Regions from separate parts of the Cupriavidus sp. CER-90 genome, predicted to be linked through region 2. Evidence: predicted binding sites of a transcription regulator. Region 2 holds the regulator's gene; each other region holds the start of a gene.
What was found. The regulator HrcA, encoded in region 2, represses chaperone genes, less so after heat shock. The targets are predictions, from matches to a motif close to TTAGCACTCNNNNNNNNNGAGTGCTAA.

Region 1: a site for HrcA is predicted at 935-961, ahead of groES (co-chaperone GroES). Genes of this name have one in related genera too.
Region 3: a site for HrcA is predicted at 1,868-1,894, ahead of rpoH (RNA polymerase sigma factor RpoH). Genes of this name have one in related genera too.

The regions. Positions count from the first base shown of each region.
Region 1 covers NZ_JBYGYM010000002.1:631,618-634,894, reverse strand. Annotated here, with positions in the region: gene AC24R4_RS13465 (patatin-like phospholipase family protein) at 1-740, opposite strand, end outside; gene groES (co-chaperone GroES) at 1,091-1,381, shown strand; gene groL (chaperonin GroEL) at 1,470-3,113, shown strand.
Region 2 covers NZ_JBYGYM010000002.1:271,678-274,954, forward strand. Annotated here, with positions in the region: gene AC24R4_RS11760 (RNA-binding S4 domain-containing protein) at 1-317, opposite strand, end outside; gene hemH (ferrochelatase) at 362-1,477, opposite strand; gene hrcA (heat-inducible transcriptional repressor HrcA) at 1,589-2,641, opposite strand; gene AC24R4_RS11775 (NAD kinase) at 2,797-3,277, shown strand, end outside.
Region 3 covers NZ_JBYGYM010000002.1:1,000,015-1,003,291, forward strand. Annotated here, with positions in the region: gene ybiB (DNA-binding protein YbiB) at 1-648, shown strand, start outside; gene AC24R4_RS15110 (pirin family protein) at 737-1,609, opposite strand; gene rpoH (RNA polymerase sigma factor RpoH) at 1,964-2,899, shown strand; gene AC24R4_RS15120 (SCO family protein) at 3,040-3,277, opposite strand, start outside.

The sequences.
Region 1 (3,277 bases), 360 kb from region 2:
ACCGGCAGGTTGCTGACCAGCCCCCCATCGACCAGCGTGCGTCCGTTCACGGCGAACGGCGCGAACAGGCCGGGCACGGCGGCACTGGCACGGATGGCACGGGGCAGCGAGCCGTGGTCCAGCACCACGGGCGCGCCCGTGCCGAGGTCGGTGGCGATCGTGCGGAACGGCACCGGCAGGGTATTGAAATCGACGTCGCCGGGCCATGCCGATGTCCAGTCCTGCAGCAGCGTCAGCAGCTTGTTGCCCTGCACCAGGCCAATCGGCAGCTTGACGCCATCCTTGCCAAGCCCCGCCGAAATGCCGATCGGATACTGGAAGCTGTCCTCCCGGAGCGTCTGCGGCAGCTGCGCGCGCTCGTTGCGGTCGAACACGATGTCGCTGAGGTTCACCCGGGACAGCCGGGTTTCCAGCTCGTCGGCGCCGATGCCGCTCGCGTACAGCCCCCCGACCACGGCACCCATGCTGGTCGCGGCAATGCAGTCCACGGGGATATGCATCTGCTCCAGCGCCTTGAGCACGCCGATATGGGCGTAGCCCCGCGCGCCGCCGCCGGACAGCACCAGGCCGATGCGCGGCCGGGCGGGCGGGGCGCCATTTGCACCGTCGGGACCACTGGCCGGCCCGGCGCCGCATGCCGCATGGGCGTGCTGCCACGACAGCAAACCGAGCAGGAACAGACCGAACAGGACAGCCCACCCCGGCGGGGCTCGGTGCGGCGCAATGGGTTGGCGAAACATGACGGTCACTTCGGAAAGGGCGGACAACGGTGGAGAACCCGTCTGCCAACGTCGCAGCGGGACTTTTCGTGGACATTGTCAGGGGATGCGGCCAGAAAGTGGCGATCTGGCGCGCGGCGAAGAAAAAAACCGCAGGGTACGGGAAAACCCCCATTCAGCCCGCGTCTTGAAAACGAAATACCCCGTCCCTATAATTAGCACTCGCTGGGGGAGAGTGCTAACAGCCAGCTGTTGCCCCTTCCCTGCGGTATACCCGAAAACCCGATGGCCGTTGCCGAACGGTGCCAGGCACCCCTGATAACGGCCGTTTTGTGAATTAAAACTCACTTTTTTTGTATTTAGGAGTCCGTATGAACCTGCGTCCTCTGCACGACCGTGTGATCGTGAAGCGTCTGGACAATGAAACGAAGACCGCTTCCGGCATCGTGATTCCCGACAATGCAGCCGAAAAGCCGGATCAAGGCGAAGTGCTCGCCATTGGCCCGGGCAAGAAGGATGACAAGGGCAACAACATTGCCCTCGACGTGAAGGTGGGTGACCGCGTGCTGTTCGGCAAGTATGCCGGCCAGGGCGTGAAGGTGGATGGCCAGGAGCTGCTGGTCATGCGCGAAGAAGACATCATGGCTGTCGTCAACAAGTAATCGACGCCCGTCCTTCCAGACATACCCAGATTCCTGACCGCCCAGCCCGATGCGCGGGGCGGTCTTCCCAGATTCGGAGATTCAGAACATGGCAGCAAAAGACGTAGTGTTCGGCGACGCCGCACGTGCCAAGATGGTTGAAGGCGTGAACATTCTCGCCAACGCAGTGAAAGTGACGCTGGGCCCGAAGGGCCGCAACGTGGTGCTGGAGCGCAGCTTCGGCGGCCCGACCGTGACCAAGGACGGTGTGTCCGTGGCCAAGGAAATCGAGCTGAAGGACAAGCTGCAGAACATGGGCGCCCAGATGGTCAAGGAAGTGGCTTCCAAGACCAGCGACAACGCCGGTGACGGTACCACCACCGCTACGGTTCTGGCCCAGTCGATCGTCCGCGAAGGCATGAAGTTCGTGGCCGCCGGCATGAACCCGATGGACCTGAAGCGCGGCATCGACAAGGCCGTGGGTTCGGCCGTGGAAGAGCTGAAGAAGCTGAGCAAGCCGACCACGACCAGCAAGGAAATCGCCCAGGTTGGCGCGATCTCGGCCAACAGCGACGCCTCGATCGGCGAGCGCATCGCCGAAGCCATGGACAAGGTCGGCAAGGAAGGCGTGATCACGGTGGAAGACGGCAAGTCGCTGGCCGACGAGCTGGAAGTCGTGGAAGGCATGCAGTTCGACCGCGGCTACCTGTCGCCGTACTTCATCAACAACCCGGAAAAGCAGGTTGTTCAGCTGGACAACCCGTTCGTTCTGCTGTTCGACAAGAAGGTCTCGAACATCCGTGACCTGCTGCCGGTGCTGGAGCAAGTGGCCAAGGCTGGCCGCCCGCTGCTGATCATCGCCGAAGACGTGGAAGGCGAAGCCCTGGCCACGCTGGTGGTGAACAACATCCGTGGCATCCTGAAGACCGCCGCCGTGAAGGCTCCGGGCTTCGGCGACCGCCGCAAGGCCATGCTGGAAGACATCGCCATCCTGACGGGCGGCACGGTGATCGCCGAGGAAATCGGCCTGACGCTGGAAAAGGCCACGCTGCAGGACCTGGGCCAGGCCAAGCGCATCGAGATCGGCAAGGAAAACACCATCATCATCGACGGCGCCGGTGACGCAGCTGCGATCGAAGGCCGCGTGAAGCAGATCCGCGCCCAGATCGAGGAAGCGACCTCGGACTACGACCGCGAGAAGCTGCAAGAGCGCGTGGCCAAGCTGGCCGGCGGTGTTGCCGTGATCAAGGTTGGCGCTGCCACCGAAGTCGAAATGAAGGAAAAGAAGGCCCGCGTGGAGGATGCACTGCACGCGACGCGCGCTGCCGTGGAAGAAGGTATCGTCCCCGGCGGTGGTGTGGCCCTGCTGCGCGCCCGCGCTGCCATCTCGGCGCTGCAAGGCGACAACCCCGACCAGAACGCCGGCATCAAGATCGTGCTGCGCGCCATGGAAGAGCCGCTGCGCCAGATCGTGCTGAACGCTGGTGAAGAAGCGTCGGTCGTGGTGGCCAAGGTCATCGAAGGCAAGGGTAACTACGGTTACAACGCCGCTTCGGGCGAGTACGGCGACCTGGTGGAAATGGGCGTGCTGGACCCGACCAAGGTGACCCGCACCGCGCTGCAGAACGCCGCTTCGGTGGCTTCGCTGATGCTGACGACCGACTGCGCCGTTGCCGAAACGCCGAAGGAAGAGTCGGCTCCGGCAATGCCGGGCGGCATGGGCGGCATGGGCGGCATGGACGGCATGATGTAAATCGCGCCGGACTGCCGGGCCAGACGGCCTGACTGTCAAAAAACCCCCGAGGGTGCGAGCCCTCGGGGGTTTTTGTTTTGTGCGGCCTTCAGCGAGCGCGCGCCGCAATCGCGTGCGGGGCGTCTTGCCGCTGGCGCAAGGACGGAAGCAATTCCGCCCTCAGC
Region 2 (3,277 bases):
ATGCGCCGCCGATCAGACTCCGCCTGGCGCCGGGCCTGGCTTTCCGGGGTTTCCTCATAAGTGCTCTGGGCGATCGGCGCCGCGCCGCGCGACGCCGGCACGCCCTTCACCACCACCTCCCAGCGCTGCTGATGGGCGTCGAGCACCACGGTATCGCCGGGCTTCACTTCCCTTGAATTCTTGACCGGCTGCCCGTTGACCGTCACCCGGCCACGGTCCACCGCCTCGGCCGCCAGCGAGCGGGTCTTGAAGAACCGCGCGCACCACAGCCACTTGTCGATGCGCATCCGCGCACCCGCCTCGAAATCCACTTGCATCGTCAAATCCTTCCCGACGGCTTGCCCGCCGCCATGGCTGCCCTTCAGGCCGCCGCGCCGCGTGCCTGGGCACGCCCGCGCCGCGCTTCCAGTTCGTGCGGGTGGGGTATGGACAGCGGCCAACCCTGCAGATGCTGCAGGGCAATGTCGGCCAGACCGGCGATCCAGGGCTCGGCATCATTCAGGCAGGGAATGAAATGGAAGTCCTGCCCGCCTGCCACCCGGAACTCGCTCTGCCCTTCCATCGCAATTTCCTCAAGCGTCTCGATGCAGTCTGCCGGAAAACCGGGGCAGAACACATCCACACGTTGCGTGCCCACCCGGCCCAACTCCGTCAGCGTCGGCGCGGTATAGGGTTGCAGCCATTCGGCCTTGCCGAAACGGGACTGGAACGTCACCTGGTACTGGCCGGGCTGCAGGCCCAGCGCCTCGCCAAGCAGGCGCCCGGTCTTCAGGCATTCGCAATGATAGGGGTCGCCCAGATCCAGCAGCCGGCGCGGCAGGCCGTGGAAGGACAGGATCAGCTTGTCGCCCCGCGCAAAGTCGGGCACGCCATGGCGCGTCCAGTAGGCCCTGACCTGGGCATCCAGCGCCGCGATATAGGCGGGATGATCGTGAAAGTGCTTGATCAGCCGCACTTCGGGCTGATTGCGCCATCCGGCCAGCACACGGAACAGCTCGTCGAACGCGGTGGCCGTGGTGGTGCCCGAGTACTGCGGATAAAGCGGCAGCACCAGGATCTGTTCGGTGCCCTGCCGGCGCAGCGCCTCCATGACCGAGCCGATGGACGGATTGCCATAGCGCATGGCGCAGGCCACGGTCACGTCATGACCGAGCTTGTGCATCAGCAACTGCAGCGCATGCGCCTGGCGCTCGGTGTGGACCAGCAGCGGCGATCCGGTCATATGCGCTTCGCGCAGCCAGATCGATTCGTATTTCATGGCCGACGCCCGCGAACGGAATGGCAGGATCAGCCCATGCAGGATGGGCAGCCAGGCCAGGCGCGGGATCTCCACCACGCGCGGATCGGACAAAAACGCCTTCAGATAGCGGCCCACCGCCTTGGGCGTGGGGGCGTCGGGGGTGCCGAGGTTGATCAGCAGGATCGCGGTGCGCGGCGGCTGGCCGTGCTGGTATGCCGGTTCAGGCGAAAACGTCATGGGGTTTCCGTTTCGGATGCCGGGGCGCTGGCAATCGGGAATGGGGTCGGGAACATGCAATGGTAGCCGGCCGGCGGTGCCCGGCCCGTAAGGACAGACACCGGCACCGCATCAGGAGTTCTGGCTCAGCGCGCTCGACAGCAGCCTGGCCGTGATGTCGACGATCGGGATCACCCGCTCGTAGGCCATCCGCGTCGGGCCGATCACGCCCAGCGTGCCGACGATCTGGCCATCGACCCCGTAGGGCGCGGTGATGACGGCCATGTCCTCCAGCGGCACCAGCTGGCTTTCGCCGCCGATGAAGATCTGCACGCCCTGCGCGTGGCTGGACACGTCCAGCAGCTGCAACAGGCTGGTCTTGTGCTCGAACACGTCGAAGAGCCGCCGCAGCTTGTCCATGCTCGACGACAGGTCTTCCACCTCCAGCAGCCGCCGCTCGCCCGAGATGACCACCTGCTCGGTATTGTCCTCGGCCATCGCGCTGCTGCCGGCCTCCACGGCGGCCTGCATCAGCGACGACATGTCGCGTCGCAGCGCCTGCAGTTCGCCGCGCAGATGGTCGCGCACGGCATTGAAGCTCATGCCCGCGTAGTGGGTGTTGAAGAAGTTGGCGGCCTCGATCAGCTGGGCCGGGGTGTACGACAGTTCGGTCTGGATGATGCGGTTCTGCACGTCGCCCTCGGGGCTGACGATGATCAGCAGGATGCGCTTGTCCGACAGCCGCATGAATTCCACCTGCCGGAACGCCTGGGCGCGCCGTGGCGTCATCACCACGCCGGCAAAGCGCGACAGGTTCGACAGCGTATGGGCCGCCGCCGTGATCATCCGCTGCGGGCCCAGTTGCTGGCTGGCCATCTGCCCCTGGATCTCGTCCTTCAGGCCGGCCAGTTCGGCGTTCAGGCCGGGCGGGCCTTCCAGCGGGCGCGCCGTCAGCATCGTGTCGACGAACAGCCGGTAGCCGCGGGGCGTGGGCACCCGGCCGGCCGACGTATGCGGGCTGGCAATGAAACCCATTTCCTCGAGGTCCGACATCACATTGCGGATGGTCGCCGGCGACAGGTCCAGACCCGAGTACTTCGACAGGGTCCGCGAGCCCACGGGCTGCCCCTCGGCGATGTATCGCTCGATCAGGGTCTTGAGCAGCGTTTTAGAACGTTCGTCCATGATGCTGGGGATTTTAATCAAAACTGGCCCGTTCGGGCGTCCGCCCGCGCATGGCGGGCGCACGATCGCTGCGGCCGGCAGGTGCCGCCGGCACCCGTTCCGGCGGCGCCGGGCCGAAGCTGGCAATGGGCATCCCGGTATGTTCTAATCCCGCCATGTCTGCCCCCTCAAAGACCAGCGCCCTGCGCGCTCCGTTCAAGACCGTCGCCCTGGTGGGCAGGCATTCGACCGCCGGTATCGAAGGCCCGCTGGAGGAACTGGCGTCCTGCATCTTGCGCAATGGCCAGGATGTGGTGTTCGAGCGCGAGACCGCCATGGCGACCGGACTGACCGGCTATCCGGTGCTGAGTCCCGACGAAATCGGCCGCGAGGCCGACGTCGCCGTGGTGCTCGGGGGCGACGGCACGCTGCTGGGCCTGGCCCGCCAGCTGGCCGGGCACGAGGTGCCGGTGATCGGTGTCAATCATGGCCGGCTGGGCTTCATGACCGACATTCCACTCGAGGACGTCACCCGGACGCTGCCCGAAATGCTGGCCGGCCGCTACGAGGCCGAATGCCGCATGCTGCTGGAATCGCGCGTGATCCGCGACGATGCCGTCATTTTCTCGGCGCTGGCGTTCAATGACGTGGTGGTGA
Region 3 (3,277 bases), 730 kb from region 2:
GATGGCGTGCCGACGCTGGTGCATGGCGTGCGCGCGTTCCACGGCCGCGTGACCAGCATGGCCCTGTTCGACGCGCTGGGCGTGCCGCTGTGCGCCACCACCCAGGCCGCGCAGGACCAGCTGCGTGCGGCATCGAACCCGCTGGCCGTGCTGCCGATCGACGTGCTGTCGCCCGCGCTGTCGGCCCTGCTCGACAAGCGCGCCATCATCGGCCTGCGCAATTCGTCGCACACGATCGTCAAGATGCTGCAGCCGGTAGGCGCCCATACGCCGGCCGAAGCCCTGCGCCTGTACAGCTACACCCACCCCGAATATCGCGAAACACTGACCGACTATTTCTCGCACGAGCCGGCCAATGTGCTGCTGGGCCGGGGCACCGAGGGCGAGGTGGTGGCCGATGCCCGCCGCAGCACGCGCATCGACTGGCTGCACGACGGGCACCAGCGCACGATGGTGGACCCGGTGGGCGGTTCCATCGCCGAAGTGCCGGCGCTGCCCGCCGGCACCGACGTGGCCGACACGGCGGCCTGGATCCGCAAGGTGCTCGATGGCGCCGAGCCGGTGCCCGCCCCCATCGCCACCCAGATCGCCACGATCAAGGATTGCCTGCGGCAGGCGACGCGCGTGGCCTGGGCCAGCCCGGTCTGATCGCTCGATCCGCCGCCCAGCCCGGCCAGCGCGCCCAGTGCGCCCAGCGCGCTGAACGGCTGCCGGCGCGCGTCGGCCGCGCTGCGGCCTAACGCCGCACCGGCAGCGGGATGCGCTCGGTTTCGCCGGGCACGTGCGGGAACTGGTCGTCCTGCCAACGCTGGCTCGCTTCCTCGATGGCCTCCTTGCTGCTGGCCACGAAGTTCCAGAAGATAAAGCGGCGGCCGTCGGTCGGGTCGCCGCCCAGCAGCATCACGCGCGACGGGATAGTCGCCGTGATCGTCACCGGCTCGCCCGGCGTCAACACCACCAGATGCTCGGCGGGCAGCGTCTCGCCATCCATTTCCAGGTTGCCGTCCACCGGATACACGCCGCGCTGCACATGTTCCGCCGGAATCACCAGGCTGGCGCCGGCATCCATCTCGATGGCCACATAGAGCGTGCGGCTGTACACCCGCACCGGCGATTCGGCGCCGAAGGCATCGCCGGCAATCACCGTCATCCGCACGCCGGGCAGTTCCAGCTTGGGCAGCGTGGCGCCTGGATGGTGGTGAAACGACGGCGGATCGTTCTCATGGGCCAGCGGCAGTGCCACCCAGGTCTGGATGCCATGCAGGCGCGGGCCTGCCTCGCGGGCCGCATCCGGCGAACGTTCCGAATGGACGATGCCGGTGCCGGCCGTCATCCAGTTCACGTCGCCCGGCCGGATTACCTGTTCGCTGCCCAGGCTGTCCCGGTGCATGATCTCGCCCTCGAAAAGGTACGTCACCGTGGCCAGACCGATATGCGGATGCGGACGCACATCCATGCCCTGCCCCGGCGCCATCTCCACGGGGCCCATGTGGTCGAAGAAAATAAACGGCCCGACGGTCTGGGTCGTGGCGGCGGGCAGCAGGCGGCGGACGGTGAACTCGCCGATATCCCGCACATGCGGCTTCAGCAAGTGTTCGATAGCAGACATGGAAACGTCTCCAAGGAATGGTGCAATGCGGCTGGAAAACAACTTCAGTGTAGCGAATCCCGCAATTCACCATCCCGAATTTGCATTGAATTCGTGGGAAACCGATTGACCATCGCCTTCTCTAATATTCCTGTCGGGATCACGCTGCCCGCCAGGCCTTGTGGGGACTAGGGCGAGATCCGAAGCCGACGACGATCAGACGCTATCGGGATCACGCGCCCGATGTGACGGAACTATTAACCCCATCGGCCCTCTAAGTTAGCACTCGTCCGGTTCGAGTGCTAATATGCGTTGCAATGCGGTGTCCTTCCGGGACACACCGGCAACCCACCGCCGGATGCGAAAGGAGTCATAGTGAACGCAGTCCTGTCTGCCGATCAAAACCAAGTTTCCCGCCGTCTGCCGACGGCGCCCCAGAGTGCTGCCGCGAACAGCCTTGCGCTGACGTTTCCGGGCACGCTGGGCAATCTGGATAGCTATATCCAGGCGGTCCATCGCATTCCGCTGCTTACCCCCGAGGAAGAGCTGAGGCTGGCCCGCGACCTGCGCGACAACGATTCCGTCGATGCCGCCCGCCGCCTGGTGATGTCGCACCTGCGCCTGGTCGTGTCGATCGCCCGCCAGTACCTGGGCTACGGCCTGCCGCACGCCGATCTGATCCAGGAAGGCAATATCGGTCTGATGAAGGCCGTGAAACGCTTCGACCCCGAGCAGGGCGTGCGCCTGGTGTCGTACGCGATGCACTGGATCAAGGCCGAGATCCACGAATACGTGCTGAAGAACTGGCGCATGGTCAAGGTGGCCACCACCAAGGCCCAGCGCAAGCTGTTCTTCAACCTGCGCAGCCACAAGCAGGGTGCGCATACCTTCACGCCCGAGCAGATCGAAGCCGTTGCGCGCGAGCTGAACGTGAAGCCCGAGGAAGTGATGGAGATGGAAACCCGCATGTCGGGCGGCGATATGGCGCTGGAAGGCCAGATCGACGATGGCGAGGAAGAATTCGCCCCCATCGCCTACCTTGCGGACAACCACAACGAGCCGACCAAGGTCATCGAGGCCAAGCACAACGACCGGCTGCAGGTGGAAGGGCTGGAAGAAGCGCTGAGCAAGCTCGACCCGCGCAGCCGCCGCATCATCGAGGCGCGCTGGCTGGACGTGAACGACGACGGCTCGGGCGGCTCCACGCTGCATGAGCTGGCCGACGAATTCGGCGTGTCGGCCGAGCGGATCCGCCAGATCGAGACGGCCGCGATGAAGAAGATGAAGGGTGCGCTGGCGGCATTTGCCTAAGCCGCGCCCGTGCGGTAACGCGGAACGCAACAAGCGCAACAATAAGCGCAACAATGAAGAGGCCGGTCGATTGACCGGCCTTTTTGTTTGCCCGGGCGTTCCGGCAGCGCCGCCGCGCGCCCGGCACGTCCATCAGGACATCAGGACATCAGCGCCTTCAGGTCGTGGGCGATCGGCTCCGGACCCTGGCCGTGGCGGATGAACAGCCGCAGCTGGCCGTTCTGGTCGAATACGTAGCTGCCGGCCGAGTGATCCATCGTGTAGTTGTTCGGCGACGAACCGGGCACCTTGGCGTAATATACCTTGAAGTCCTTGGTCACCTGCTTGAGCGCGGCCTCGTCAGCCGGGCGCAGGCCCAGGAAGCGCGCGTCGAAGGCC